Regions from separate parts of the Sinorhizobium numidicum genome, predicted to be linked through region 1. Evidence: predicted binding sites of a transcription regulator. Region 1 holds the regulator's gene; each other region holds the start of a gene.
What was found. The regulator PhoB, encoded in region 1, activates phosphate uptake and scavenging genes when phosphate is short. The targets are predictions, from matches to a motif close to TGTCATNNANCTGTCAT.

Region 1 (10,226 bases):
TAGCTACCTTTCCGCGCGCGTCCGTTCTCCCGGCATTCTCGACATGGTGCGAGAGACGATCGCAACCGGCAAGGTCAACCAGATCGAACACACCGAGCGGCTCCCCTCCGATGCCGTCTACATCGTCAGGGTGGCGCCCGCCGATCTTGGAGCCGATGGTTCGAGCCGGCGCGTCTTCCTGCTCACCTATCGCGATATTTCGCAGACGCGCCGCATAGATCGCATGCGGTCCGATTTCGTCGCCAATGCCAGTCATGAGCTGCGCACGCCGCTTGCCTCGCTTCGCGGCTTTATCGAGACGCTGGAGGGCCCGGCACGCAACGATCCGAAGGCCCAGGAGAAATTCTTCGGCATCATGCACGAGCAGGTCACCCGCATGAGCCGCCTCGTCGACGATCTGTTGTCGCTGTCGCGGCTTGAGCTTAAGTCGCACATCGCCCCGGAGGATACCGTCGATCTGATTCCGCTGCTCGGGCACGTGCGTGACAGCTTGGTCCCGCTCGCAAGAGAGCTCGATGTAACCATTTCCCTCGACGTGCCGGAAGCGCCGGTCTTCGTCCAAGGCGACCGAGACGAACTGATCGAGGTTTTCGAGAACCTGATCGAGAACGCCTGCAAATATGGACAGGAGGGAAAGAAAGTCGACGTGCGTTTGACCGGCGGCGAGGGCAAGCAGACCGAGGTGATGGTCACAGATTATGGTCCGGGCATTCCGGCCGAGCACGTGCCGCGAATTACCGAACGTTTTTATCGGGTTAATGTCGAGGCGAGCCGGTCCAAAAAAGGAACGGGCCTGGGGCTTGCGATCGTCAAGCATATCCTGACGCGCCACCGGGCCCGCCTGCTCATTCATTCGGAGGTCGGCAAGGGCACGGTCTTTACGGTGCGTTTTTGACACAAAAACCCGCCGACATCCGCAAGAGATTGAAATTATAAAGTTTCGTCAGTGACATAGGCTGTCACAAATGTTTCACGGAATTGACATAAAAGGTGTAGCCATCGGCGGCTAACAAGTGGCAGCCGATCAAACGGCGAAGAGAGCGCTATAACCTCGAGCGCACCAACACGAGCCCATTCCGGGAGAACATCTATGAAAGCTCTTAAACTCACTGTAGCGGCGCTGGTTGCATCCGCCGCGTTCGCGGGCGCTGCGGCGGCTCGCGACCAGGTCCAGGTCGCTGGCTCCTCGACCGTTCTTCCCTACGCAAAGATCGTCGCCGAGACCTTCGGCGAGACGTTCCCCGACTTCAAGACCCCGGTCGTCGAGTCCGGCGGCTCTTCCGCCGGCCTGAAGGAGTTCTGCAAGGGCGTCGGCGAGGACACGATCGACATCGCCAATTCCTCGCGCAAGATCAAGGACAGCGAGGTCGAGGCTTGCAAGGCCGCCGGCGTGACCGAAATTCAGGAAGTCAAGATCGGCTATGACGGCATCGTCTTCGCCACCGACGCCGGCAATGCCGACCTCGCGCTGAAGCCGGAACATCTCTACAAGGCTCTGGCTGCCGAGGTCGTCGTCGACGGCAAGCTCGCCGCCAACCCCTACAAGAAGTGGTCCGAGATCGACGCCTCGCTGCCGGATGCGGAAATCGCCGCATTCATCCCCGGTGAAAAGCACGGCACGCGCGAAGTCTTCGAGGAAAAGATCCTCGCTGCAGGCTGCAAGGACTCCGGTGCCAAGGATGCGATCAAGGCCGCAGTCAGCGATGAAAAGCAGCAGCACAGCAAATGCGTCGCTGTCCGCAAGGACGGCATGGCCGTCGACATCGACGGAGATTACACCGAGACGCTGGCCCGCATCGCATCCAACAAGAGCGGCATCGGCGTTTTCGGTCTCTCCTTCTACGAGAACAATGCCGACAAGCTGAAAGTCGCGACGGTCAACGGCATCGTTCCTTCGACCGAAACGATCGCTTCCGGCGAATATCCGGTATCTCGCCCGCTGTTCTTCTACGTGAAGAAGGCCCACATCGGAGTTATTCCGGGCCTGAAGGAATATGTTGAGTTCTTCATCGATGATCAGATGATCGGCCCCGACAGCCCGCTCGCCGATTACGGTCTGGTTGCCGCACCGGACGCCGAACGTGAGGAAATCCGTAAGTCCTTCGAAGCTGGCAACATGCTCTGATTGAACATACGCCCCGGCGCAGTCATGTGCTGCTGCGCCGGGGCATGCGCTCATTTTGATTGCCGGCGATGACATTGCCGGGGAGATGTGCCGATGAGTACTTCGCTCCTTCTTTTGATTATTGTTTTGATCGGTTTCATTGCGTATTTTGCCGGACGCGCGCGCTCCTTCGCGCGGTCGAACGGCAAGCTTGCGAGTTTGCATTCTCTGCCGGGCTATCACGGCAGTTACGTCGCGATCTGGGCTGTGTTGCCGGCGACACTCGTGCTCGCCGCATGGCTGATCGCCTCGCCCCTTTACGTCGATTACAGCGTTCGTGCGACCTTTCCGGACGCGGTGCAAGGCCAGGGTGGGGCAACGGTCCAGCTTGCTCTCGGTCAGGTGAAGTCCGTAGCCGCCGGCCTCGACCGCCTGACCGCGGCGGAAACGGCAGCTCTCGAAAATGGCTCGGCCAACCTGCGTGAGACGCTCGCTGCCAAGGGTATAGCGCTTGCCGGCGAAGGTGAGTCCTACATGCTCAAGGCCGCTCAGCGGTTCAATACGATAAGCACCTACAGCCGTTGGCTGATGAGCGCCGTCGTGCTTCTCGTCGCCCTTGCCGGCGGCCTTTATGCGGTCCGCAACATCAGCACCCGCTTCCGCGCCCGCAATCAGGTGGAGCGCGTCATGCTCGCCGCCCTTATCGTCGCGTCGTCCATCGCCGTCCTGACGACGATTGGCATCGCCGGCTCGATGCTTTCTGAGGCGGGTCGCTTTTTCAGCATGGTGTCACCTACGGAATTCTTCTTCGGCACGGTATGGGACCCGCGGTTCGCCGCGGCCGGCAGCGGCGGCGCGTCGGGCCAGTTCGGCCTGCTGCCGCTTCTTGCGGGCACGCTCTACATCGCCTTCGTCGCCATGCTGTTTGCCGTTCCCATCGGGCTGTTCGCGGCGATCTACATGGCCGAATATGCAAGCCCGCGGCTGCGTTCGACGGCCAAACCGCTTCTGGAGGTGCTCGCCGGCATCCCGACGATCGTCTACGGTTTCTTTGCGCTCGTGACGGTCGGCCCGTTCCTGCGCGACATCTCGGCGCAATTGAACGGCCTCCTCACCGGCAACTACCAGAACTTCATCCAGGGGCAGAGCGTGCTTACCGCCGGCATCGTAATGGGCATCATGCTCATCCCCTTCGTCTCGTCGCTCTCCGATGACATCATCACCCAGGTTCCCCGGGCGCTGCGGGACGGTTCGCTTGGCCTTGGCGCCACGCGCTCGGAGACAGTTAAGAAGGTCATTCTCCCCGCCGCGCTGCCCGGCATCGTCGGCGCGCTGCTGCTGACCGCCTCCCGCGCCGTCGGCGAGACGATGATCGTTGTGCTGGCGGCAGGTGTCGCTGCGCGCATGCAACTGAATCCCTTCGAGCCGATGACCACGGTGACCGTCAAGATCGTCCATCAGCTAACGGGCGACCTCGAGTTCACCTCGCCGCAGACGCTGGTCGCCTTTGCGCTCGGCATCACGCTCTTTGTCATCACGCTTTGCCTCAACATCTACGCGCTCTATATCGTCCGCAAATACCGGGAGCAGTACGAATGACCGACCTTGTTTCGCCTCCGGTGAGGGTCTCCACCCGGCCGGCCGAGACCCGCCGCGACATCGGCATCAAGCGCCGTTATGCCGCAGAGCGCCGGTTCCGCGTCTATGGCCTCAGCGCCATCGTGCTCGGGCTTTTCTTTCTGGCGCTGCTTCTCTCGACCGTTGTTTCGAAGGGTTACACCGCCTTTCTGCAGACGACGATCACGCTGCCGATCGAATTTTCCGAAAAAGTGATCGATCCGAAGAACGAGCGAGCGACCGATCCGAAGCAATTGTTGACGGCGAATTATCCGCTGCTCGTTCGCGACGCCCTCGTCAAGCAGCTCGGCATCGATCCGAAGAAGCGGCCGCTGGTCAAGCAGGCGACCGACATGGTCTCGGCGAGTGCCCGGACACAGTTGCGCGATCTCGTCGTTGCCGATCCGTCGGTTATCGGCAAGACGGTGCCGGTAACGCTGCTTGCCGAAGCGAACATCGACTCCGCCTTCAAAGGCCAGATCGACCTGTCGGTGAACGAATCCAATCGCAAGGTCAAGGACCAGCAGGTTGCCTGGATGAACCAGCTCGCCGAGGCGGGCGTGCTGAAGAAAAGCTTCAACACTGGCATCTTCACCTTCGGGGCATCGAGCCGTCCGGAGGCGGCCGGCGTCGGCGTGGCGCTCATTGGCTCGCTCTACATGATGCTGATCGTTCTCGTTCTGTCGCTGCCGATCGGCGTGGCCGCCTCTATTTACCTCGAGGAGTTCGCGCCGAAGAACCGTCTCACCGATCTGATCGAAGTCAACATCAACAATCTCGCGGCCGTGCCGTCGATCGTCTACGGCCTTCTAGGTCTCGCCGTCTTCGTGAACTTCGCCGGGATGCCGCGTTCGGCTGCGCTCGTCGGCGGTTTGGTGCTGACGCTGATGACGCTGCCGACGATCATCATCGCGACGCGCGCGGCGCTCAAGGCCGTGCCGCCGTCGATCCGTGCCGCCGCGCTCGGCCTCGGCGCATCGAGGATGCAGACGATCTTCCATCATGTACTGCCGCTCGCCATGCCCGGCATCCTGACCGGCACGATCATCGGCCTGGCGCACGCGCTCGGCGAAACGGCGCCGTTGCTGCTGATCGGCATGGTCGCCTTCGTGGTGGACTATCCGGGCTCGCCGCTCGAGCCCTCCACGGCGCTGCCCGTGCAGATCTACATGTGGGCGAACGAGGCGGAGCGTGCCTTCGTGGAACGGACGTCGGGGGCGATCATTATTCTCCTGATCTTCCTGGTGTTCATGAATCTCGGCGCAATTCTGTTGAGGCGTCGCTTTGAGCGCCGCTGGTAGTGGGGTAAGGACTATGAACATGCTGTCGGAAGCTAAAGTGGAAAAAGCTCTGGACCTGAAAATGAACACAGTGCCTTACAAGATGATCGGCAAGGATGTGTCGGTCTATTACGGCGAGAAGCGCGCGCTCTTCGACGTCAATCTAAACATCCGCGAAAACACGGTCACGGCCCTGATCGGCCCGTCCGGCTGCGGCAAGTCGACCTTCTTGCGCACCCTGAACCGGATGAACGACACGATCGAGAATTGCCGGGTTAGCGGCAGGATCACGCTCGACGAAGACGACGTTTACGATCCGAGCATCGATGTCGTTGAACTCCGCGCCCGCGTCGGCATGGTATTCCAGAAACCGAACCCGTTCCCGAAGTCGATCTACGAGAATGTCGCCTACGGCCCCCGCATTCATGGTCTTGCCCGCACAAAAGCGGAATTCGACGAGGTCGTGGAAACGAGCCTGCAGAAGGCGGGTCTCTTCAACGAAGTGAAGGATCGTCTGCATGAGCCCGGTACCGGCCTATCCGGGGGCCAGCAGCAGCGCCTCTGCATCGCGCGCGCGGTTGCCGTCAGCCCGGAAGTGATCCTGATGGACGAGCCGTGCTCGGCGCTCGACCCGATCGCAACGGCCAAGGTCGAGGAACTTATCCACGAGCTGCGCGCCAATTTCACGATCGTCATCGTGACGCATTCGATGCAGCAGGCCGCACGCGTTTCGCAGCGCACCGCCATGTTCCACCTCGGCAACCTCGTCGAGGAGAACGATACCGACAAGATGTTCACCAATCCGGATGACCAGCGCACCCAGGACTACATCATGGGCCGCTTCGGCTGATGCCGGAGCCACGTCCGAACGCAAAACCTGAACGCGCCTGCAAGGATCGCCGACCATGTCCACGCACATTATGTCCGCCTTTGACGAAGAACTGAAATACCTGACGCGCCGTATTTCGGAAATGGGAGGCCTCGCCGAGCAGATGGTGGCGGATTCCGTCCGAGCGCTGGTGAACTCCGACCTCGCACTGGCCCAGAAGGTGATTTCCGATGACGCGATGCTCGACGACGCGGAGCGTCAGATCGGCGAAAAGGCGATCATCACCATCGCCAAGCGCCAGCCGGTCGCCTCCGATCTCCGCGAGATCATGGGCTCCATTCGCATCGCGGCGGATTTGGAACGGGTCGGCGACCTCGGCAAGAACACTGCGAAGCGCGTCATCGCGGTCGCCGGCTCCGGAATCCCGCGCAAGCTCGCCCGCGGTCTCGAACACCTGGCCGAGCTTGCTTTGGTCCAGCTCAAGGAAGTTCTCGACGTTTACGCCTCGCGTTCGCCGGAAAAGGCAAACAGCATCCGTGAGCGGGACGAGGAGATCGACGCGATCTACACCTCGCTGTTTCGTGAGTTGCTCACGTACATGATGGAAGATCCGCGTAATATCACGCCTTGCACGCATCTTCTTTTCTGCGCCAAGAACATTGAACGCATCGGCGATCATGCAACGAATATCGCCGAAACGATCTACTACATGGCGACGGGTGCCCAGCCGGTGGGTGAACGGCCGAAGGATGACACGACCTCGACGCTGGGTTCGGTCACCGACTGAGCGCGGCTGAGCGTGCCACGGGGCATGCGTCAATCTTGCTCCGGTCGCGCTTCCGCACCGCACTGCCGTGGCACTCGCGTTCCAGCGGGATGAGGACAAGCATGCGCGGTTTTCCGCCCGCATCCCGCTCCAACTTATGAGGACCGATCGTGATTTTTGTTGTTTCGACCCAACTCATCGTGGTCCAGGTAAGGAGTCGTAGCTGAATGTTGCCGAAGATAGCAGTTGTCGAGGACGAGGAAGCGCTGAGCGTGCTGCTGCGTTACAATCTCGAGGCCGAAGGTTTCGAAGTCGATACGATCCTTCGTGGCGACGAGGCGGAAATCCGCCTGCAGGAACGCTTGCCCGACCTTTTGATCCTCGATTGGATGCTGCCCGGCGTCTCGGGCATCGAGCTTTGCCGCAGGCTGCGCCAACGACCCGAGACGGAACGTCTGCCGATCATCATGCTGACGGCGCGCGGCGAGGAAAGCGAGCGGGTGCGGGGTTTGGCGACCGGGGCCGACGACTATGTCGTCAAGCCGTTTTCGACGCCGGAACTGATGGCCAGGGTCAAGGCGATGCTGCGGCGGGCCAAGCCCGAGGTGCTTTCGACGCTTTTGCGCTGTGGAGATATCGAACTCGACCGCGAAACGCACCGCGTTCATCGCCGCAGCCGCGAAGTCCGCCTCGGGCCGACGGAGTTCCGTCTGCTGGAGTTCCTGATGTCCTCGCCGGGGCGTGTCTTCTCCCGTTCGCAATTGCTGGATGGCGTGTGGGGACATGACATCTATGTCGATGAACGCACCGTCGACGTGCATGTCGGCCGCCTGCGCAAGGCGCTGAACTTCTCCAATATGCCCGATGTGATCAGAACGGTGCGCGGCGCAGGCTATTCGCTGGAAGGCTGAGTTCTTCCCTCATCAGCTCTACTGCGTGGTCCTTAAATCGGAGCCGATCTAAGGATAAAACCATGCAGCAGTTCAGAGTGCCGCAGCGACCTTTGTGCGTCTGAACGGCGCCGTAGGTAAGAAAAAGGGGCCGCATGGCCCCTCTTCGTTTGACTTTGCGAAATCCTAGCGGATACGCCGGCGCTCGGCGGAAGGCTGATAGGCGAGCCGCGCATGATAGCTGCAATAGGGCGAGGCTTCCGGTGAGTCGTTGCCGCAGAAGTGAAACTCTTCCTTCAACGGGTCGCCGATCGGCCACTTGCAGGTGCGCTCCGTGAGTTGCGTCAGCTCGAGGCGGCGCGACATCGGCACAACAACGTTCGGAGCGAGGGCGAGATTCTGGTCGGCCACCAGATCGACCGCAACTTCCTCCTTGAGCACGGTTGCGCCGGCAGTGCGGGTGACGGTCCGGGTGGTGACGCGCGCGGCATAGTTCGGCGCGCGGGGTGCCGATGTGGTCCGCTTCGGACGAGCCGCGGCAGTCGTGCCGCCGGCCTTGGCGCGGCCCGGCAGGCTCAGCCGGTGCACCTTGCCGATGACCGCGTTGCGGCTGACACCACCCAGCTGCGCCGCAATCTGACTGGCGCTTAGGCCCTCGGACCATAGCTTCTTCAGTTTCTCCACCCGCTCGTCAGTCCAGTTCATCTGCACTCTCCGTTCTCGGCGTTGGGATGGCAGAATCCATCACCGGCCTCCGGAAAAATCCCGGAGTTACAACGCGATAACACTTTTGGTGACTAGGTCCGCCGCATGCGTCTAGTAATTGAATATTAACCTACTGGCAGGGTGACTCCGTGGCAAGAGTCGCGGGAATCGCGCCGAATCGTTTTCGCACTTTTCCCCAACTTGCTGTCGGACCGTTGCATTTTTGCAAGCCCTGCCGAGCGATTTTTTCGCGCTGCGGAATCGGCGCCGGCGAAGCGGCTGCAAGCCTTGGTTTTGTTGACATTGCGGCGTGAAATGGGAATAGTGCCTGCGCCGCCGCAAGGCGGCATTTTTGATTTTATCGGACCGGATATGTCCGATAGCAAATGCCGACAGATCGGAAGGAGAAGTTCGCCATGGCCGCAACAACGCCGCTCTACGACACCTATTTGCGCGCGCCGTTGCGTTTCGAGCGAGGCGAAGGCGTTTGGCTGATCGCAGAAGACGGCACGCGCTATCTCGACTTTGCCGCCGGCGTCGCCGTCAATTCGCTCGGCCATGCCCATCCGCATCTTGTCGAGGCGTTGAAGGCACAGGCCGAGAAGGTCTGGCATCTTTCCAATCTCTATGAGATTCCGGGGCAAGAGAGCCTGGCGCGTCGGCTGACGGCGGTGACTTTCGCGGACCGGGTGTTCTTCACCAATTCGGGCGCGGAGGCGCTTGAATGTGCGATCAAGACGGCGCGCCGCTATCATTTCGCCAAGGGGCACCCGGAAAAGTTCCACATCATCACGTTCGAGGGCGCCTTCCACGGCCGCACGATTGCGACGATCGCCGCCGGCGGTCAGCAGAAGTACATCGAAGGTTTCGGACCGAAGGCGCCGGGCTTCTATCAGGTGCCGTTCGGCGATCTCGCCGCGGTCAAGGATGCGATCACCGACGAGACGGCAGCGATCCTGATCGAGCCGATCCAGGGCGAGGGTGGTATTCGCCTGGCGTCGAAGGAGTTTCTGCAGGAGCTGCGCGCGCTCTGCGACGAATTCGGCCTTCTGTTGATCCTCGACGAGGTCCAGTGCGGCGTCGGGCGTACCGGCAAGCTCTTTGCTCATGAATGGGCCGGTATCCGGCCGGACATCATGGCGGTCGCGAAAGGAATCGGCGGCGGTTTCCCGCTTGGAGTCTGCCTTGCGACCGACGAGGCGGCTGTCGCGATGGTGGCCGGTACGCACGGTTCCACCTATGGCGGCAATCCGCTGGCAATGGCAGTCGGTAACGCGGTTCTCGACGTCATCCTGGCGGAGGGTTTTCTCGACCATGTTCGCGACGTCGCACTCGTCTTCCGCCAGGGCCTCGCTTCGCTAAAAGATCGCTTCCCGGACGTGATCGAGGACATTCGCGGAGACGGGCTGATGCTTGGCATCAAGGCGAAGATACCGTCCGCCGACCTGCTGCAGGCGATCCGGGCCGAGAAGCTGCTTGCCGTTCCGGCGGGCGAAAACGTGTTGCGCCTGCTGCCGCCGCTGATTACGACCGCGGCGGAGGCCCGAGAAGGGCTGGCACGGATCGAGCGCGCCGCCGAAGCGGTGAGAAGCAAAAGCGGCAATGCCGCAGCCTAGGTTATGCTGCGTTCGGGTTGAATCAGACCCGTAAGCGTGATCGATTCCCGGTTTTTACCACAGGAAATACAGTATTATGACTGGCACCAGACACTTTCTCGATCTCTCGGCCATGACGGCCGCCGACCTCCGGACGATCATCGACGATGCCCGCGTCCGAAAGACGGCGACCAAGGCCGGAACGGCCGAAAAGCCGCTCGCCGGCAAGATGCTCGCGATGATTTTCGAGAAGCCGTCCACGCGTACGCGCGTCTCCTTCGATGTCGGCATGCGTCAGCTCGGCGGCGAGACGCTGTTTCTCTCCGGGACCGAAATGCAGCTCGGCCGGGCCGAGACGATCGGAGATACGGCCAAGGTCCTGTCGCGCTATGTCGATGCAATCATGATCCGCACGACCGATCATCGTCGGCTGCTGGAAC
Region 2 (10,226 bases), 1.6 Mb from region 1:
ATTAAAGCCGCCGTTCATGTCGCCATAAAGGGTGGCGTAGCCTACCGACATCTCCGACTTGTTACCGGTCGTCACCACCATCGAGCCGAACTTGTTGGAGATCGCCATCAAGATCGTCCCGCGCGTGCGGCTCTGGAGGTTCTCTTCGGTGATCCCGGGCTCCGTTCCCTCGAACGCATCGGAGAGCGCATCGAGGAATCCTTCGACCGGCTCCTCGATTGCAATGATGTCGTAGCGGCAGCCGAGCGCCTCGGCGCAGGTCTTGGCATCCTTCAGCGACTCTTGCGACGTATAGCGATAAGGCAGCATGATGGTGTGCACACGCTCTTCCCCGAGCGCGTCCACCGCCAGCGCCGCGCACATCGCCGAATCGATGCCGCCCGAAAGGCCGAGCACGACGTTCTTAAAGCCATTCTTGTTGACGTAGTCCCGGAAGCCAAGCATGCAGGCGCGATAGTCCGCCTCCTCGCTTTCCGGCAAGCGCGACTGCAGCCCGTTGGACGAGGCCCAGCCGTCCTCGCCTCTCCTCCACTCACAGATCGAAACTGCCTCCTCGAACTGGCTCATCTGGAAGGCAAGCGACCGGTCGGCATTAAAGGCGAAGCTTGCCCCGTCGAAGACCAGTTCGTCCTGGCCGCCGAGCTGGTTGGCGTAAATCAGCGGCAGGCCGGTTTCGATCACCTGCTTCAGGACCACCTGGTGGCGGACGTCGACCTTGCCGCGGTAATAAGGCGAGCCATTCGGAGAGAGCAGGATCTCGGCGCCGCTCTCCTTCAGCGTCTCGCAAACGCCGAGATCGCCCCAGATGTCCTCGCAGATCGGAATGCCGATGCGCACGCCGCGGAAGTTGACCGGACCCGGCATTTCGCCGGTGTCGAACACACGCTTCTCGTCGAATTCGCCGTAGTTCGGCAGGTCGACCTTGTCGCGGATCGCGATGATCTTGCCGGCGTCCAGCACCGCCACCGAATTGTGACGGAGAGAGCCGGCACGCCGCGGGAACCCGATGACGACACCGGGCCCGCCGTCCTCCGTCTCCGCCGCGAGCTTCTCGACCGCCTGGAGGCAGGCCTTCAGAAAGGCCGGCTTCAGAACGAGATCCTCAGGCGGGTAGCCAGAAATGAAAAGTTCGGTGAACAGTAGCAGATCGGCGCCCTGGCGCGCTGCGTCGGCCCGCGCCTCGCGCGCCTTTGCCAGGTTGCCGGCGATGTCGCCGACTGTTGGATTTAGCTGTGCGACGGCGATCCGTAGCGTTGAAGGAGCGGCTATCTGTGCGGTCATGAGCGTGCCTGTCAGTATTTTCTCAACGAATGCGTTCGGCGTAAGCCATGTTCTTAGCGCATCCTGCCACCAAAAACCCACACCCAATCGTTATCGGCGCTAAAAATCCCAAAAAATTATGCGTTTCCCGGCTCTTACGCCGCTTCGCGGCGGTCCTTTGACAGCGCATGGAACATTGGGATTGGCGGCCACGTTTCGCCATTCATCCCCTGTTCAAGATGACAGTCGTATGACAGTTGAACGACAGATTTATGAAATTGGAGAACCTGTTGGCCAGTATCGATTCCGCCGCCGCGAAACGTTCTCAGGTCTATGTCGATAGGCTTGGCTTTTCCGCGAGGCACGCAAAGACGCTGGCAGGTACACGCAGCGCGCTGTTCTCGCTTTTCATGGCGGCAGCGCTTGTCTTCACAGTCGAATTCATCGTACGCCAGTCTTTTTCGGACACCGCCGCCTATTTTATGGACCCGATGCGCCCGGCCTGGACGACCATTGCGGCCTTTTTTCTCGTTATGCTTGCACTTGATGCGGCCTTCGGTCGTGAGCACAAGGCTGCACTCCTCGTCGCGCCGCTTGCCATTGTGCCGGCCTTCATCTGCCAGCAGAAACAGGTCTTCCTGTCCGATCCGCTTTATCCGACCGATTTCCTTTTCGGCCGGCAAATCATGGAACTGATGCCGGTTCTCGTGAAGGATCGGCCCTGGACCGCTGTCGGCGTCGTGGTCGGACTGATTGCCACGGTCGTAACCGGGGGCCTTCTGCTGCGCTACGCCTGGCAGAACTTTCCCAAGCTGACGCGCAAGGAACGTCTCGCTCGCATTGCCTTCGCTCTGCCGCTGCTCGTCGCCTTCTGGAACATCATGGACTACAACCAATTCTCTTGGATCCGCGACCGGCTGCGGGTCGTCCCCATCATGTGGGATCAGACAGAGAACTACCGTCACAATGGGTTCGCGCTCGCCTTCGCGATCAATCTTCCGATGGCAAATGTCAGCGCTCCGGCCGGTTATATGGCGGATGCGATCGACCGCATCCCGGTGAAGCCCCTGCCCGCCGGAACGAGCCATCGCGGCAAACCGGATGTGATCGTGCTGATGAGCGAATCCTTCTGGGATCCGACCCGCCTTCCGAATGTGAAGCTGACGCCTGACCCGATGCCGACGGTCCGAGAAATGCAGGCTGGCAACGTCTTCTCGCCGGAGTTCGGCGGCATGACGGCCAATGTCGAGTTCGAGGCTCTGACCGGCTTTTCGAACGCGTTCCTCCCCTACGGGAGCATTCCCTACCAGCAGTATATCCGCAATCCGATCCCTTCGCTCGCGACGTTCTTCCGCGGTGAAGGTTACGTCTCTCGCGCCATCCACCCTTTTCAGGGCTGGTTCTGGAATCGCACTGCCGTTTACAAGGCCTTCGGCTTCGACATGTTCAAGTCGGAAGAGAATATGCCGGCGATGCAGAAGCGCGGGATCTTCGCCTCGGATGAATCGCTGACGAAGGAGATCATTCGCCAGGCGGACGCCTTGAACGACCCGTTCTTCTTCTTCGCCGTGACGCTGCAGGGCCACGGCCCCTACGAGCCTAACCGCTACGCGAAGAATACTATCAAGGTCGAGGGCAATCTGCCCGAAGGTGACCGGCAGGTGCTCGCCACTTATGCGCAAGGCATCAAGGAAGCGGACGACAGCCTGAAGATGCTGATGGACTGGGCGAAGCAGCGGGACCGCGAGACGATCATCGTCCTCTTCGGTGACCATCTGCCGCCCCTCAACACGGTCTACACGAGTACCGGATACATGAAGGACATAACCGCCGAGCGCAAGGGGCCGAAGGATCAGATGAAGGCGCAGCACGAAACGCCGCTCGTCGTCTGGTCGAATAAGACCGGCCCGAAGAAGAATATCGGCACCATCAGTCCGGCTTTCCTTTCCCATCAGATCTTGAAACACGCCGGCTACGAGCACCCTTACTACACTGGGTTTCTCGGCAAGGTGCACGATCACTTCCGCGTCCTCGACCGCTACATGCTGATCCGCAAGAACGGCAAGGCCGTCGCGGAATGGTCGCGGCAGCCGAAGATACCGGCATCGCTCCGCGATTACCGTTTCCTGCAGCACGACATGATGTTCGGCAAGCGTTACAGCACCGACCGCTTCTTCAAATCCCATGCCGAGCTGTTCCAAACGGGCTCGTAGCGTCCGTTCAGCCGCACAAGGGCAACACTTTGAATTAAAGATGCTTCCGAATCACGCTTCGGAGGTAGGCATGCCGCATCTCAACGACATTTCTCGGGTTCTAGGCAAACCGATCAGCGAATTGACCGAAATCGAGCGCCGCATCCTCAGGCATGCAAAAGAACGGCGCACCGTCGCGACGGATACGAACGCGGAATTTGTCACCCGTCTTCCTTCGGAGCGCGCCTTGCCGACAGTATCGCCCGTATCGGCGGCTCCTGGGGCTTCATCGTCAGCTTCGGCGCCTTTCTCGCGGGCTGGGTCGCCATAAATTCGATCCTCTTCGTACGACACGCCTTCGATCCCTACCCCTATATTTTTCTCAATCTCGTGCTGTCGATGCTCGCCGCGCTACAAGCGCCGATCATCATGATGTCGCAGAACCGGCAAGCCGAACGCGATCGCTTCGCCGCCTCGAAAGACTACGAAGTCAACCTGAAATCCGAAGTCGAATTGATCGCGCTTCACCACAAGATCGACGATGTTCTGCTGCGCGAAATCGCCGAGCTGCGTTCCGATCTTGCAAGCCTCAATCGCCAGTTGACGCAACACCAGCGACCTGCCGATCGTGATTGAAACCGGGCGCGTTTCCGTCCGCCCTTCCGCTTCCTGCTGCTACTGGCATCCCGTGGCCGCGCCCTTTTTCGACCATGCTGCGCAATGCGCGGCGTTGGCCCAAATGTGGCAAAGCCCGCACCGAGATCAATTAAAAGGCGAGTACATATTTACTAAAATGCAGAAAACTCAAGCCATTACAATAAGTTGAAATAGTATGAGAAAATTAACGATTTAGGTCGCACCTTATAGGTGCAGGGATATTGCAAGCTATTGCAGATTTAAGATACTCGGAGATCCTGCCATGCCTGTTCTGAAGCGCCTACTTGGCAGCCGCAAGGGTGCAGCCGCCATCGAATTCGCCGTTATTGCCCCGCTCTTTTTCATGTGCGTGCTGACCCTGGTCGCCTATGGCATCTATCTCAGCGCCGCCCACTCCATCCAGCAGATCGCCGCCGATGCCGCGCGCACGGCGATAGCGGGCCTTTCGGAAGAAGAACGGGAGCGACTTGCAACCGACTACATCCGTCGCACGACGATGAACCAGACTTTCATCCGGTCCTCGCGGATGAATGTCAGCGTCCGCGACGACGCCAACAACGCGAACCAGTTTACCGTCACCATCACCTACGACGCCAGCGATCTCCCCATTTGGAAGCTCTTCACCTTCGCATTGCCGGGCGAGCAGATCGAGCGCTACGCGACCATACGCGTGGGAGGGATCTAACATGCCCGACACCACGATGCGGCAATACCTCAAGTCCCGGAGCGGCAACATCGGCATCTCGGCGGCCCTCGTCATGCCGCTCCTGATCACGTCGATGGGGCTCGGTATCGATTACGGCTATCTCACGCTTCAAAAGCGTGAGTTGCAGTCCGTAGCCGACCTCGCGGCAATCGCGGCGGCCGCCAATGTCGGCTCGGCCGAACAGGCGGTTTTGGGTCACTTCAAGAGCAATGGGATGGCCTTTGCCGTATCGACCTCTGCCGGCCTGATGACCCCCGACGGCAAGGTGTTGCCGAACGAGGTCGAAACGGCCGCCAAGGGCGTGGCCACGATCGCCCGCGGGCGCTATGCCCCCGACCCTGCGATCGATGCGGGGCAGCGCTTCATCAAGGATGCCGTGCCCGCCGACGCGGTGCAGGTCACGCTCGAGAAAAAGGGCATTCTTTATCTCGCAGCCATGTTCAGCGACCCGCCGGACCTGAGCGTCGTCGGAACGGCGGCGAGTTCAAAGGTGGCGGCGTTTTCCGTCGGGTCCCGCCTCGCCAGCCTTAATGGCGGCCTGCTGAACGCCGTTCTCGGCCAGATGCTCGGAACGACCATTTCACTCAAGGTCATGGACTACGAGGCGTTGATTGACGCCGATATCGATATCCAGCCATTTCTCAAGATCCTCGCAACCCGTCTTAGCCTGACGACGGCGTCCTACGAAGACGTGCTGACAGCCGATTTGACGATGCCGCAATTGCTCGGGTCACTGCGCCTCGTTCCAGGGCTTTCCGGCACCGTGACTTCTGCACTCAAGAGCATCGAGCTTGCCACCGCCGGCAATAAGCAGACTTTCACGTTGGCGCAGATACTCAACATCGATCCAAAAAAGAGCCTGAGCGTCGATGCCGGTTCGGATTGGGCGATGAAAGTGAACGCATTACAGATCGTCTCGGCCGCCGCGGCAATTGCCAACGGCGATCACCAGATTGCGCTCGACGCCATTGCCGGTCTGCCGGGCATCGCATCGGCGAAGGTCCGGCTCGCAATCGGGGAACCGCCAGTCGCGACGCCCAGCCATCGCCTTGGCACGCCCGGCTCCGCGGTGCGCACCGCTCAGACCCGCCTGGCAGTCGAGGTAACGGTCGATGGCCTCGCGGCTCTCGCGGGAACCCGCATCCGCCTGCCGGTCTATGTGGAGCTTGCGCATGCCGAAGCGAAACTGTCCGACATCCGCTGTTATGGCGGGACCCCGGAGAACGCTGCCGTTGTTGTCGACGCGGTGCCAGGCATAGCGGAAATCGCGCTCGGCGATGTCGACCCGACGGTTCTCGCGAGCTTCTCGTCCGATGCGCGGGTGACGCGAGCCCGCATTCTTGACGGTCCGATCAAGATCGACGCCATCGCCCATGTCGAAGCCAAAAACTTGCAGGCCTCCCGCCTGACGTTCAGCCCGAACGAGGTTGCATCGCACACAATAAAGAGCGTTTCGACCAAGGACATTCTTTCCTCGACGACGAAGACCCTGCTGGGCAATCTTGACGCGCGAATCAATGTGGGTGATCTGTTATCACTCGGAGCTCCGACATTGCTGACGCAAGCCCTTGCACAAACGCTCGGCGCCGCCACCGCCCCTGTCGATCAGCTGCTCTATAACCTGCTGCTACTGGTTGGCGTCCGTGTCGGCGAGGCCGATGTCCGCGTCACCGGCGTCAAATGTCAGCAACCGGTGCTTGTACAATGACAAAGGCACGCACGCTCAGGTCGAGCCGGGCCTGGAATTTAGCTTGAAACAAAACAATGGGCTTGCACGTTGAGGATAACATAGGAAAGTTGGAAGCAACCGTAGCGGGGTTGCACTGCATCGGAACAAGGGGCGATCGCAGCTTCCGGTGCGTAAAGGTGGGGGCACGCGCAACAAATGCAGCGGGTTGCGGAGAAGGAAGACGTCGGCGAGAAAGGTCCGCCCGGCTTCGGGGCGGATGCGCTTCTGCAAAATCCCGAATTCCTTGAAGTCTTGCAGGCGGGCGCCCGCACACTGATTTCGGTGAACGATCTCTTTCCGCGCGTCGCGCGCATGGTCGCCTCCCACCAGAAGTGGATGCTCACACAGGCCGCCTACGCCCTGCACCTGGAGCGGGACCGCACCAATCCCGAGTCCGGCATCACGGCCGCGCGGTTGCTGAAATTCATGCGCGATACTGGCGGCGCCAGCCGCAATACCACAGCAGCTTTCCTCGCGGAACTCGTCGCCTACAAGCTGCTTCGTACCGCCGACGGGAGACGGACGAAGAGAACGCGACCGCTCGAGCCGACGGAGCTCAGCGAGCGGGCCATGCAACTCTGGTTCACTGCCCAGATGAGCACGCTGGATCTTTTGGACGGCGGAACGAGGGTGAAACGTGTCGAGGCCGACGGGACGATCTTCGAGCGCGCCCAACCGCTCGCCGCCCGACGTCTCCTCTCCGACGCAAAATGGACGCGACCGCCCGAAGGCGTTGCGATCTTCGTCTGGTCCGAGTCCGGCGGCGTGCTCCTCGACGACCTCATGGCACGCCCGACGAGCCTCACGCCCGTCGACGGCAAGGTCTGGATCAACGTGAATCTAGCAAGCTTTGCGGAGCATTACCTCATATCGAACACGCATGTTCGCCGCCTGTTCGCTCGCGCTGAAGCAGCAGGCTTTCTCGGCAGGGCAGATGACCGTACGCGCGGCCGGTTCTGGCTGAGCGCCCGGCTGATCGAGGAATACGCCTTCTGGCAGGCGGTCAAGTTCGAAGCATTGGCGAGCGCCTTCAACCGCGCCGCGGTACTGCATCAGTGAAGCGAATAGGCGTTAGCTACGCACTTTGGCGAAGCGCGGCAGGTCGTCGCCGATTTCATAATAATCGCCCTTGTCCGCGCAGAAAATATGATAGCCGGGCTCGAGCTTGGTCGACGCATCGAATGTCCCGGCCAGGATCGAGGTGTAGTCGAGACCATCCGCTTTCCAGAACAGCGCCGACCCGCAATGCCGGCAAAACCCGCGTTGTGCCTCGCTGCTGGAACGATACCAGGTGATGTTGTCGCCCCCCTCAACATCCATCTCGCTGTTCAGCACATTCGTTGCTGCATAGTAGAGCCCGGTCTGCTTCCGGCATTGCGAACAATGGCAGAAGATCAGTTCCCTGAGTTTTCCGCGCGCTCTGAAACGAACAGCGCCGCAAAGGCAGCCGCCTTCATGAATTTCCGACATGCTCTCTCCCCAAATGAAAAGCCGGGCCAGCTTTAGCGGCTGCCCCGGCTCTGTCAAATTCAGAAGATACGGCGGAGATACAGAAATTTTGAAACTACAGCGCCATGCGTCTGTTCAGACGCACAAACATCGCTGCAGCACTTTGAAACATTCAGTAGATCACGCCGTCTCTCAACGCGTCAGCCGTTCACGACCATTTTCTTTTCATCGCGGCCGCCCTTCATGCGTTCGGCAAGCAGGAAGGCAAGTTCCAGGGCTTGGTCGGCATTGAGGCGTGGATCGCAATGGGTGTGATAGCGGTCGGCGAGATCGTCGCCGGAAAGCGCGCGGGCGCCACCGGTGCATTCGGTCACGTCGTTGCCGGTCATCTCGATGTGGATGCCGCCCGGGTGCGTGCCTTCGGCGCGGTGGATCTGGAAGAAGCTTTCGACCTCCGACAGAATCCGCTCGAAAGGCCGGGTCTTGTAGTTGTTGAGCGTGATGGTGTTGCCGTGCATCGGATCGCACGACCACACGACCTTCTTGCCTTCGCGCTCGACGGCACGGATCAGCCGTGGCAGGTGCTCGGCAACCCTGTCGTGGCCGAAACGGCAGATCAGCGTCAGGCGGCCTGCTTCGTTGGCGGGGTTGAGCAGGTCGATCAGCTCCAGGAGACCATCGGCCGTCAGCGACGGACCGCATTTCAGGCCGAGAGGATTCTTGATGCCGCGGCAATATTCGATATGCGCATGGTCCGGCTGGCGCGTGCGGTCGCCGATCCAGATCATGTGCCCGGAGGTCGCGTACCAGTCGCCCGAGGTCGAGTCGACGCGGGTCAGCGCCTGCTCGTAACCGAGCAGCAGCGCCTCATGGCTGGTGAAGAAATCGGTCTCGCGCAGGCTCGGATGGTTTTCCGAGGTGATGCCGATCGCCTTCATGAAATCCATCGTCTCTGAGATCCGGTCGGCAAGCTTGCGGTAGCGTTCCGCCTGCGGGCTGTCCTTGACGAAGCCGAGCATCCACTGATGCACGTTCTCGAGATTGGCGTAACCACCCATCGCGAAGGCGCGCAGGAGATTGAGTGTCGCGGCGGATTGGCGGTAGGCCATGATCTGCCGCTCCGGATTGGGCACGCGCGCCTCTTCCGTGAATTCGATGCCATTGATGATATCGCCGCGGTAGCTGGGCAACGTAACGTCACCCTGTTTCTCGACGCCCGAGGAGCGGGGCTTGGCGAACTGGCCGGCGATGCGACCAACCTTGACGACCGGCTGCTGCGCCCCAAAGGTCAGGACAACGGCCATTTGCAGGAAGGCCCGGAAGAAGTCACGGATCGTGTCGGCGCCGTGCTCGGCGAAACTTTCGGCGCAGTCGCCGCCCTGCAGCAGGAAGCCGCGGCCTTCGGCGACATTGGCAAGAGCACTCTTCAGACGCCGCGCCTCGCCGGCAAAGACGAGCGGCGGATATTTCGCAAGGCGTGCTTCCACTGCCTCGAGCACTGCGTGGTCCGGATAGTCCGGCACCTGCTGAATGGGTTTTTGCCGCCAGCTATTCGGAGTCCAAGTCTGTGCCATTTCCATCACCTGTTGTCTGACGCGGGTATGCCCGCGCGCATCGTCTGCGGCTCCAACCGCCCGGTATTCGGATTTCCATGCCTCCGCGCCGCCAGTTTGGCGCGGATCAAGGTCGTCGCGCCCGCCCTGAGCCCCGCCTGAGCCGAGAACTTCGCGGTTGCGGGCTTATAAACGTTAACAGGGGGCTTGCAAAGCCATTCTACCAGAAAACATCGCCCCTCGCGTTTCCGTCGAGCAAGCAGGTTTAAGCGATCTTTTCGCCCTTTCGGACGCGATAAGACGGCTGGTACATGGTCACCAGTTCCTCCGCCGCTGTCGGGTGCACCGCCATAGTCCGGTCGAAGTCATCCTTGGTGCAGCCGGCCTTGAGCGAAATTCCGAGCAACTGCGCCATCTCCCCGGCATCATGGCCGAGTATATGCGCGCCTACCACCTTGCGATCGGCGGCATTGACCAGAAGCTTCATGATCATTCTTTCCTTGCGTCCGGAAAGAGTCGCCTTCATCGGCCGGAACTCGGCGCGATAGACTTCCAGCTCTTCGAATTGCCGGGCCGCCTCCTCTTCCGACATCCCGACCGTGCCGATCTCCGGCTGCGAAAACACAGCGGTCGCGATCAGGTCGTGGTCCGGTGAGGTCGGATTGTTCTTGTATTCGGTC
Region 3 (10,226 bases), on a different replicon from region 1:
CGTTGGCTGCAGTTTCGGCCATTTCCGATCTGGCTTCGGCGACGAGGTCGGACGCTCTCTCGTTCATTTCGGCCACGGCGACTCGGGTTTGATCGTAGGCAACCAGACCCGCCTTGAGAAACGTCTTGGTGATCGGACGCAGCAGAGGGACCGCGAGCGGCGCCAAAACGAGGGCGCCGACTCCGATCGCCAGGCCCGTTACAATGTTCCCGCCTTTCAGTGCATCTTCGAGTATCGCCATTGAAGTTGCCTCCTTGTTTCTTCCCGCCGTCAGGACGCCTGGTTGAGGTCCCCGCCTTACGACGATCAGGAACTAGCCTTGGACCTGGGTTGCCCGCCGGCCGCTTTGCGTTCCTCTTCTATTTCTGCTCTGACCTCGGCAATCGCGTCGTCGGTGCTCTCATTGAGTTCGGCTACTGCCACCCTTGCGTGGTCGTAAGCTATCACACCGGCTTTGATCATTGATTTGGCAAAGGGCCTCAGGATAGGAGCGACTCTTGGCACAAGTAGACCTGCAGCGACGCCGATTACCAAGCCAGTGACGAGATGCAGCGCCATGTCACGCTCCTTTGAGGTCGTCTGGAGCATCTAACGATTTCGTGCTGGAATTGGTTAGTCGAACACCAAATTTTGTCGCAAGTTTGTCATCACCCTGTCACATTTCGCAGAGCGCGCAATTGCAGGCTCTGGTTGCAGAGGCGCCAATGAAGTCGCCATCAATGCGAGCTCGGACGACCGCCTCGCACGCGTCTGCGGACAGGCGAGGTCAACCGAGCAGTTGGGAAGCCAGGAAGATAAGGCAGCCGGCAAAGGCGCCGACGACGGTGCCGTTCATGCGGATATATTGCAGATCGCTGCCTACCACGAGCTCCAGGCGATCCACGAGCGTGTGACTGTCCCAGCTTCTGACCACCTCTTCCACAAACGCCCCGATTTCGTGACGCCAGGAGACAAGATAGACGGCAAGTTTCTCCAGAAACGCGTCGATGTGCTTCAACATTGCTTCGTCGGTCGCAAGTGCCCGGCCGACCAGCAGACAGAGCTTCTCCACCGCCATGCGCGCTTTCGAGGCCGGCTGAGACAGGTCTTCCAACACCGTCCGTGAGGTCTCGTGCCACACCGCTGCGATCCATGCCTGGACTTCCGGGTGCTCGAGGATGCGGTTTTTGAAGGCGTTGATCTGCTCGCGCTGCTCCGGCGAATTGATCAGCTCGTCGATCAGCTGGGTGAGCGCCTCGCGGAACTTCAGCCGAACCTCGCTTTCCGGCTCGCGCAAGTTGTTCAGAAGATCGGCGGAGCCGGTGACGATCGCGTCGGCGATCTTGCGGTCAATGGTCTTGGGAATCCACCAGCGACTCCGTTCCCGAACCAGGTGGAAGATTTGCTCTCGGTTTTCCTCCAGCCATTCAGCGGCAACGCCGAGGGCGCGCTCGAACAGGACGTCCGTCTCGCCGCTCGCCGTCATTATGTGGATGGCGCGGCCCATGACGGGCGCTATATCGGCCTGTTGCACCTGCTCACCGACAGTCCGCCGGGCGAAGTCCTGCAGGTCGCTATTGTCCAGGGTGCGAATGACGTAGGGCAGCGCCGCAGCGACGGTCTCGGCGAGGATCGGGGCGGTCGCAGGGGCCGCCAGCCAAGCCGCGAAGTGCTGCGCCACGTGGGCGCTCCGCAACTTCCGCAGCAGCACCTCCTCGGTGAGAAAGTGCCGCTCCAGGAAGCGGCCGAGCGTTCGACCGATGCGCTCCTGGCTGCTGGGGATGATCGCCGTGTGGGGGATTGGGAGACCAAGCGGGTGTCGAAAGAGCGCGGTCACCGCGAACCAGTCGGCAAGCCCGCCGACGATTCCCGCCTCGGCGGTGGCGCGCAGCAGCCTTATGACGATGCCGGGATCAGTGACGAAGTGGGTACCCACGAAGACAACGCCCATGGCGACGAGAAGCGATGTCGCCAAGGCGCGCTTGCGCTTGAGGCGACGCCGCAGGCCATCCTCGGCGACGGACGGAATGGTTTCCGGCGGTGGGGATGGGACGAGAGTGTCGAAAGAGCGAGAACGATCTGGTGACATGTCTCAACCTCCTCGCAGCAAACGGGTGTCCGGCGATTGCCGCAACACCTTCTCACTGCCCGGCGGCCACCTTAGGAAACAGGTGGCAAGAGCTGTCATGATGCCGAGCAACTAGGGCACGAATCTCGGTCGCGTGCCCAAGCCTGGGCCGATGATACTCCGGTTCCTTTCCGGCGGTCTCCCCGGCAGGTGGAGGTTATGCTGCCGGTCGCCTTTCTCAAAAGGTGAGCTTCGACGTTACTCAGGATCATCGGTCGGGCAAGAGTTCTGCTGACAATATTCGCACGCTCTGATCGACGGCATGGTCCGCAGGCTCGGGGAGTCGGAGAGTCGACTGTTCGCCGGCGTGCTCTGAAGCGGAATGTCACGGCAAACAGGATCTGCCACCCAAGAGCGATGCGTCGGCCGCCGGATCGGCCAGCGGTGTTCCCGCTAGTGGCTTCAAATGCGCACCAGGTACCGAAGTTGGTTCGCACATCTTTATCCGTAACGAGGCAGCCGGGAGAGTCAGCATCGGCCTGACCCGAAAGACGGACCGCGGCCGAAATTTAGGATCCTCCGCGCCTGATCCTAGGGACTGGGCGGGTCCGCGATCGCCCTCACCTGCGTTTGAAGGCTCATCCGATCAAGCGATTCAAACGGAAGATTAATGAAGATGGCGAGCCGCCGTTCGAGCTGCGACATAACATCGACAAATGCCTGCCTCTTCTCCCAGAGTTCGCCCTCGGCAAGAACCGGATCAGCACATCTCCAATGCGCCGTGACGGGAAGGCCTGGCCACTCGGGAAGCGGCTCTCCGGCCGCTGTGTCGCTGAGAGTGAACACGAAGTCCAATTCAGGCGCCCCAGCGGCTGCAAAGTCGCTGAAATGCTTGGGACGAGCGTCGTCGATCGGAAGATCCGCCGCGCGCAGAAGGCCCTGCACTATGGGTTCGATCGCCTCTGCCGGATCGACGGCGGCGCTGAACGCCTGGAATCGGCCCTGGCCAATCTTGTTGAGGATGGCCTGTGCCATAATGCTGCGCGCAGAGTTTCGGCGCGAAAGGAAGAGGATATGATAGCTGCGACCCTGCATCATTTTAGCCTCCCGCGATCATCGGTATGAAAAATCGGGGCACTGATCCTCCTTTTATGCGACGGGTGTGTGACACCCGCTGCATCGGAGCATTTAGCCGCGCTCAGTTTGCACTATGCGTGCTGCGCCCATCACGCGGACAAATCCTCTCCCGACGAAGGCGTCTGCTTGCCAGACATTGACGGCGCCAACTCCCTCGGGTCATCGTCGATCTCATCGGCGCGCGCTTCGTCCAGGCGATGCTTGATCGCTAACGCGTAGATCGTGCTCAGAATAGTCCGGTCCTTGAGATCGGGATCGGTCAGGGCCAACAGAGAAGCGCGGACGAGCTTTTTGCTCGAGGTCTTCGGGCAACGCTCGAGGACGAAATCATAGAGGTTCCTGTCGGAATGGCCCTGCATCGCGCCTTCCAGCAATGCTTCGTACAGCTTTCTGCGCTTTTCACCCATCACGACCTCCGCTTATCGACGCCGCGACTATCCGTCATAAAACTATCACAGACAAGCCGCGGGGAGTTGCATCGCAGCATTATTGTATGACTTTTTAACGCAGCTTTTCGCAACCGCTCGGCGGCAAGCGCGCCTCCGCTTCCCACAGAGGCCAACGCCGACCTGCGCGACGCAGGAGGTTTGATCGAACGGTTGGTGCCTCCGTTTCGCGCTGCTCAAGCGGCTGGAGCAACAACCGTGTCCGCGCTCATAGCTCTGAGCATTGCAGCCATGTGCGGGGGCGATGCGCGGCACGGCCATCCTCGCCTAGAAACTCGTGCTGACCGACCACTGCCCTGCCCATGCGCACCGCCATCCCGAACAGACCGACCGGACGATCTGGCAACCCTTCGAGGCGAAGCCGGCTGTCTGATCTCTTGCGGCAGCATTGAACAGAAGCTCGGGAACGGCGGGCAAATTCCACGCCTCATCTACCATAGGCTCGCCAAGTCAGCTTGCCGTGCCGAGCGTTACACCGTGCGAGATCGAAAAAGTCGGCGAAGTTTTAGAAGAAATGAGATGCCAGTCCATGCGGCACCGAAGCACCACGCTATCGCGAATGCGATCTCGAACATCAGATCGGCGAGCCGGATTGCTCCTTTGCCAAACAGCCGTATGACGCCGTCCGTCCGATCTCCCAATCCCTTCGCAAGAGACTTGAAACGGTCGAGTTCGGCAGGACTGTCGGCCCGTTCGATGACTTTGAACACCGAACTGATACCCGCATGATGTCGGATGCTGGCTATGCTCGAGGATGCGACCCGCATGTCATCAAGGGCCCGCGGCTTCAGCACGCCGTCGAACTGCCCGCGGATAGTAGAGGCGTCGATCGGCAAGGCTTCCTTCACAGCCCCGTCGAGCTTCGCGAAATCGAGTTTCCTGACGTCGTCGATTGTGAGATCCGAAATCGCGATCATCAGACGCGGCAGTCCGGAGAAGGAGACTTTCGTCGCGCTCGCGCGCGGCCGGCCGGCGACCAATGGCGCATTGCAGCATGCCGAAGTCCGACCGCCCCTTCCTCGTCAAGCACCACGGCCTCGCCGTCGAGGATAGCCGTCTTCGCTCCAAGTTGGCATGCCTCGGCCACAATCGCCGGAAAGCGATCGGTCCAGTCATAGCCGTTGCGCGTAATGATCCGCACCCTGCCCGGCTCGACGTGAACGGCGAGCCTGTAACCATCCCATTTCTCCTCGAAGGCCCAACCCGCCCTCTTTGGCGGCTTGCCTACGAGCATCGACAGAACGGCTCGACGCGTGCCGGCACTGGGTCCAGCGGAGCGATCTCGGGAGGCTTTCTCGAAGATGCTTTGGCCATGCGCCATTAACGCGCGGATCCGCGAAAAGGCAGCATTGACGCTCTCACCAACAGCAAAGGGGGAATTTCCTCTACGCTGCAGCGTTCGAAGATATCCTTTCTCAGGAGCGAGGAAGTTTTGCAGTGCCCGCCGATCGACGGGCACTTTTTTGGTTGATACACACCGGACCAGACGCCGCATCCGCGGCGAGGCCGTTTGGATCGATGACAACGGCATAGTGCGCGTGCGTATCGCTGGCTACCAATACCCCATCACCGTGAATCCAGACATGATAAAGCAAGTCATGAAGCATCGGCCTCCGCCACCGAGACGGAAGCCGCTTCGCGATATTCCAGATTAGCAAACAAAAGAAGGCCCTCTCCGGTTTAGGGAGGGGCCGAGTCTTATGTGTGCGGGCTGCTAATTTAGCGTCTTGTTTGTTACAGCGAGATGACAGTGGCCTTACGCAAACTCTGTCAGCGCGTCTTCCCCTCACGCAGCCCCTCTCCGCCTGTCGCTGTCCGACGGGGGCATGAAGACGACGGTCATCGACCTTGAACCGCACCGCGGGCAGCGCAAGCGACTGGCGACCATCGACAACGGGAAATCCCAGCCCCGCGTAGCGACCGGCGTCAGCATGTCCAGATCATATGTCCTATTTTCTGGCGAACGACCGATCCGCGTCCGATTGCTGTCACATCTTAGAGGCAACGCCCCCAACCATGCGTGGACGCCAACAGGGTTGTTCAAGCCCGGTCCGAGGTGGCCCAGCGGAGATCGATGGTTGTTGAACCAAACGGCCATTGGAAGACCGCGAGGTCCGCTTGCGGACAGGGTATTGCGCCACAAACCTTCGCCGCGAATTGAACAGTTGGAACGCGAGAGCCGCGACGTGTTATATTAGCTGGTTGAGCATCGTGAGACGCAAGCACGGGGCCTCACGATGGAAGGTCTCGCCCTAGGGAGGGTGGGATTGTGACCATTGCCTTGACACTCCAGGCATATCTCGATCGCAAGGGCGTCGAGTACGATCTGGTCGAGCATTGGCCGACCAGATCATCGATGTCTACCGCGCGCGCCTGCCACGTCGCAGCCCGCTTCTTAGCCAAAGGCGTCGTGCTGCGCAGACGCGACGGCTATCTTCTGGCCATTCTGCCTGCTTCCCGCCATGTGCAGCTCAGGAAACTTAAAGCGGCACTCGGCGAGGAGCTGACGCTCGCCACGGATCATGAGCTCGATCAGTTGATCCCGGATTGCACACACGGCGCTGTTCCCCCGATCGGCGAATGCTACGGGCTGGACATCATTATCGAGGATAGTGTCTGCGAACAACCGGAGGTTTATTTCGAGGGCGGCGATGACGCCACCCTGGTCCATATGAGCCAGGCACAGTTTGCGCGGCTCACGCGGGAGGCGCTTCATGGGAATTTCAGCGCTCGCAACCGGGGTCCGCGGGCACGGCGAGATGATCGAGTGATACGCAGCCGGAAGAAGGGCCGGCGGCGCAGTCGAGGTCCGGCCTCGCTTCGACGGACCAATATGAGGTAGGGAGGCGGCGATGTCTTACGTTAGCTACACCAGCCCGGATGACGTTCTGCGGACGATAAAGGACGGCGAGATCGCGATGATCGATCTTCGGTTCGTAGATCTTCCCGGCCTGTGGCAGCATTTCTCCGTGCCGCCAGGCGCCATCAGTGCGGACAGCTTCACCGATGGCATCGGCTTCGACGGCTCGTCCATTCGGGGCTTCCAGGAAATACAGGAAAGCGACATGCTCGTCGTGCCAGATCCGACCACTACGTTCCTGGAACCTTTCACGGAGGAGCCGACGCTCGTCCTGATCTGCAATATTCTCGACCCAGTCAGCGTCCAGCCCTACAGCCGGGACCCGCGCTTTATCGCACAAAAGGCCGAAACCTATCTCAAGACGACCGGTATCGGCGATACGGCCTATTTCGGCCCGGAACTCGAGCACTTCGTCTTCAACGAGGTCCATTACGATCAGGGCACCAACTACGGCTACTACGAGGTCGACGCCGTCGAGGCGAACTGGAGGGCGAGGGACGGAACCGGCCTTGGGCACAAGCTGCGCCCGAAAGAGGGCTACTTCCCTGTCCCGCCTGCCGACACCCTTCAGGATACGCGCACCAGAATGGTGACGCTCCTCGAGCGAATTGGCATTGAGGTCGAGGCGCACCACCACGAGGTCGCGACCGGCGGCCAGGGCGAGATCGATATGCGGTTTGCGACGCTGACGCGCATGGCCGACAGCGTGATGATCTACAAATACGTCGTGAAGAATGTCGCGCGCAGCCGCGGCATGACCGCAACGTTCATGCCGAAGCCTCTGTTTGGCGACAACGGCTCGGGCATGCACGTCCACCAGAGCATCTGGCAGGAAGATCGCCCGATCTTTGCAGGCGACGGCTATGCCGGCTCAAGCGAAGTGATGCGCTATTATATCGGCGGGCTCCTCAAGCACGCGCCAGCACTGCTCGCCATCTGCGCTCCCACCGTCAATTCCTACCGGCGGCTCGTGCCGGGTTTCGAGGCGCCGGTCAATCTCGGCTATTCGCGCCGCAACCGCTCTGCGGCGTGCCGGATCCCGATGTACTCGCTCAACCCCGGAAGCAAGCGGGTGGAGTTCCGCTGCCCGGATCCTTCCTGCAATCCGTATCTGGCCTTCGCCGCCATGCTCATGGCCGGCCTCGACGGCATTCGAAGCCGCATCGATCCGGGAGATCCGATTGACAAGAACCTCTACGATCTGCCGCCGATTGAACGCGCCGCAATCCCGTCGACACCGGCGTCGCTCGGCGAGGCTCTTGATGCGCTTGAGGCGGACTGCAAGTTCCTCCTTGCGGGAGACGTGTTCACGACAGACGTCATCGACACCTATGTGGAGTACAAGCGCTCGCACGAGATCACGGAGATACGCATGCGCCCGCATCCATACGAGTTTGTCCTATATTATGACGTCTAGTGGCCTTGGAAAGAGGATTTGCCTGGGCGGGATCAGAGCAGGCCCCTCTTTCGCGTTTTCCGAGCACTTACTCGGGGACAGAGGCCCGCTCGCGAGCGAAGACGAACAGCGCACTGACCCTTCGAAGTTCTTACGGGCCAAAAGTCAAAGCGCGAGCCAGTCGTCGCAACATATTCTAAGCTGGACGCGGCGGCCCGCATCACCGCTATGCTCGAATCCAGCCATGCACAGTGAATCGGGAGCGTTCGCGCGTCTCCCTTGTACGACGCTCAGCCCCAGGACTGAGCGATGGCACAGCGCTCGTGGAGGAGTGCAAATCTTACTAAGGGAGATTTCAAATGTTCAGGCATAGTATCGCGGCCGGCGGAGCGGCGGTCCGGCTTGCTTTGGCTGCGGCACTGACCACGGGAGGGGTGGCCGGTTCCGCGGAAGCGGCCAGCATGAAGCGCACTATCACCATGGTCGCGGTTGAGGCCAAGGGCGGGACGACGGTCGACAAGGAGCCGTTCCCGAGCGCCGCCCTACCGGAGGGTAAGGGCTACGGACTCGAAGCTCCCAATGCCGAGGGCCGGTGGGAGGTATCGACCTACCGCTGGGAGCCCAATTAGATTATCGTGAACCAGGGCGACGAGGTCACACTCGAGATCCTTGGTGTCAACGGCGCGGAGCATCCGAGCGAGATTGTCGGCTACGATATTAACTTCACCGTCAAGCGCGGCCAGCTCACTACCGTAAGCTTCACTGCTGATAAGGCGGGTGTGTTTGAGTTTCGGTGTGGGACTCACCGTCGATGGTGGGCGAGTTGATCGTGCTGACTGGCAGCTGAGCGGCGCGACCCCTATGACCCGAAGGCACCTGGCGCTGCCGTTGCAGTTCTCACACTTACTGGCTGAGCGTTATACGTAAAGCAGCCCTTGCCTCAGCGCTATGGCCACAGCGTCGGCGCGGTTCTGCGCATGGAGCTTGGCAAGCACTGCAGCGACGTGGAATTTCGCGGTATGCACCGAGATTTTGAGCTGGCGGGCGATCACCTTGTTCGAGGCCCCGTCAGCAAGCAGCGCAAGCGTTTCCAATTCGCGGGGGCTGAGTGACAGGTTGTGAGGCGCGTCGCTCGGCAGCACTGCCGCTTCCGTATCAGCGGTCTCGCTTGCCTCTCCAGCATCAACCGCTGACAGGCGATATCCTGCCGCGACGACCGTCGTCGCGGCAGCGATGAGCGCAGCATCCGCGGAATGCGGCAGCACAGCATGAATGTTGCCCCCCGAGGCTGCTGCACCAAGCACGATATGCGGCGTCGCTGCATCAAGAGGTTCGCCATCGGTCACGACCACATCGAAATCCTCCGGATGCTCGACATCGAAAGACGTCGCTACGGCCACATGACCGCGCTCCCCCAGAGCATGTTCCAATTCCTCCGCATGCTCCGGATCGGACAGGGCTATCATGACTGTCAGCGAGCGCTCGGCCATCGATCCTCACCTGTCGCTCAGGAGCGCGGGCGTGCGCCGATGACGATGTCGAGGTTTCGCGCCTCACCACCGCGCAATATTCCGAGTGCCACCGTTTTGCCGACACTATCGGGACCGATCTGGCGGATCAGGTCCCGCACGCCTTCCACCGTCTCGCCATTCCAGAATGTGATGATGTCGCCAAGCATCAGCCCGGCCTTCTCCGCCGGACTGCCCGCCTCGAGGCTCATCACCATTGCGCCCCGCGCCTTCTCCTGACGCACCGGGTGCAACCCTGCTCCGAGATATCCGCGCGGCATATGGCCCTTTTCGGCGAGCGTTGCCGCAACCCGGTCGACCGTTTCGGCCGGAATGACAAGAGCGCGCCGGCGGGGGGCGAACAGGACGAGTCCGATGAAGCCACCTTCGGCATCGATCGCCGCACCGCCCTCGGCGCGCGGGTCGATGCTCGCGGAAAGGCGGATGCGCCGGTCGATCAGGCCGCCACGCATGCTGCGCCAAGGGGGTCCGGCCTCGCTGACAATCCCGAAGCCGGCCAGCGTAGAAGCTTCCCCCCGGCCGACAGCGACGACAAGATTCCCTGCCTCTGTCCGCCCGGCAGGTTTCAGAGCCGGCGCGCCATCAGGCACATCCGATTTCAGCACCGCGATCCCCGTCGTTGGGTCGCGCCCGACGAATTCAGCCGCCACGGAGTCGCCGGACGGTAAAGTCAATGCGATGCCTTCCTCGGTCTCGATCGCCTCGCTCGCGGCAACGAACAATCCTTCACGCCAATGGACGGCGCTCGAAGAATTATGCCGGCTGGCATGGACGGCGGCGATCCCCGGAGCGGCGGCGGCGACAAGGCCGG

Region 2: PYH37_RS21150 (LTA synthase family protein) is a predicted target of PhoB. The motif match lies at 1,500-1,516, and genes of this name have one in related genera.
Region 3: PYH37_RS00440 (arsenate reductase/protein-tyrosine-phosphatase family protein) is a predicted target of PhoB. The motif match lies at 3,201-3,217, and genes of this name have one in related genera.

The regions. Positions count from the first base shown of each region.
Region 1 covers NZ_CP120368.1:519,143-529,368, forward strand. The annotation lists gene phoR (phosphate regulon sensor histidine kinase PhoR) at 1-895, shown strand, start outside; gene PYH37_RS13585 (substrate-binding domain-containing protein) at 1,091-2,125, shown strand; gene pstC (phosphate ABC transporter permease subunit PstC) at 2,219-3,703, shown strand; gene pstA (phosphate ABC transporter permease PstA) at 3,700-5,022, shown strand; gene pstB (phosphate ABC transporter ATP-binding protein PstB) at 5,036-5,851, shown strand; gene phoU (phosphate signaling complex protein PhoU) at 5,907-6,617, shown strand; gene phoB (phosphate regulon transcriptional regulator PhoB) at 6,824-7,507, shown strand; gene PYH37_RS13615 (GcrA family cell cycle regulator) at 7,673-8,191, opposite strand; gene PYH37_RS13620 (aspartate aminotransferase family protein) at 8,608-9,807, shown strand; gene argF (ornithine carbamoyltransferase) at 9,884-10,226, shown strand, end outside.
Region 2 covers NZ_CP120368.1:2,079,187-2,089,412, forward strand. The annotation lists gene PYH37_RS21145 (NAD+ synthase) at 1-1,281, opposite strand, end outside; gene PYH37_RS21150 (LTA synthase family protein) at 1,551-3,473, shown strand; partial or broken gene PYH37_RS21155 (DUF1003 domain-containing protein) at 3,544-4,088, shown strand; gene PYH37_RS21160 (TadE/TadG family type IV pilus assembly protein) at 4,372-4,794, shown strand; gene PYH37_RS21165 (pilus assembly protein TadG-related protein) at 4,796-6,523, shown strand; gene PYH37_RS21170 (hypothetical protein) at 6,701-7,603, shown strand; gene PYH37_RS21175 (GFA family protein) at 7,616-8,014, opposite strand; gene PYH37_RS21180 (class II 3-deoxy-7-phosphoheptulonate synthase) at 8,194-9,567, opposite strand; gene gor (glutathione-disulfide reductase) at 9,812-10,226, opposite strand, start outside.
Region 3 covers NZ_CP120367.1:83,920-94,145, reverse strand. The annotation lists gene PYH37_RS00455 (DUF5132 domain-containing protein) at 1-241, opposite strand, end outside; gene PYH37_RS00450 (DUF5132 domain-containing protein) at 307-558, opposite strand; gene PYH37_RS00445 (DUF445 domain-containing protein) at 767-2,068, opposite strand; gene PYH37_RS00440 (arsenate reductase/protein-tyrosine-phosphatase family protein) at 2,639-3,145, opposite strand; gene PYH37_RS00435 (hypothetical protein) at 3,274-3,591, opposite strand; gene PYH37_RS00430 (hypothetical protein) at 4,101-4,547, opposite strand; partial or broken gene PYH37_RS00425 (ATP-dependent DNA ligase) at 4,585-4,944, opposite strand; gene PYH37_RS00420 (aminoacyl-tRNA deacylase) at 5,900-6,472, shown strand; gene glnA (type I glutamate--ammonia ligase) at 6,483-7,907, shown strand; gene PYH37_RS00410 (hypothetical protein) at 8,246-8,515, shown strand; gene PYH37_RS00405 (helix-turn-helix transcriptional regulator) at 8,804-9,376, opposite strand; gene PYH37_RS00400 (S1C family serine protease) at 9,394-10,226, opposite strand, start outside.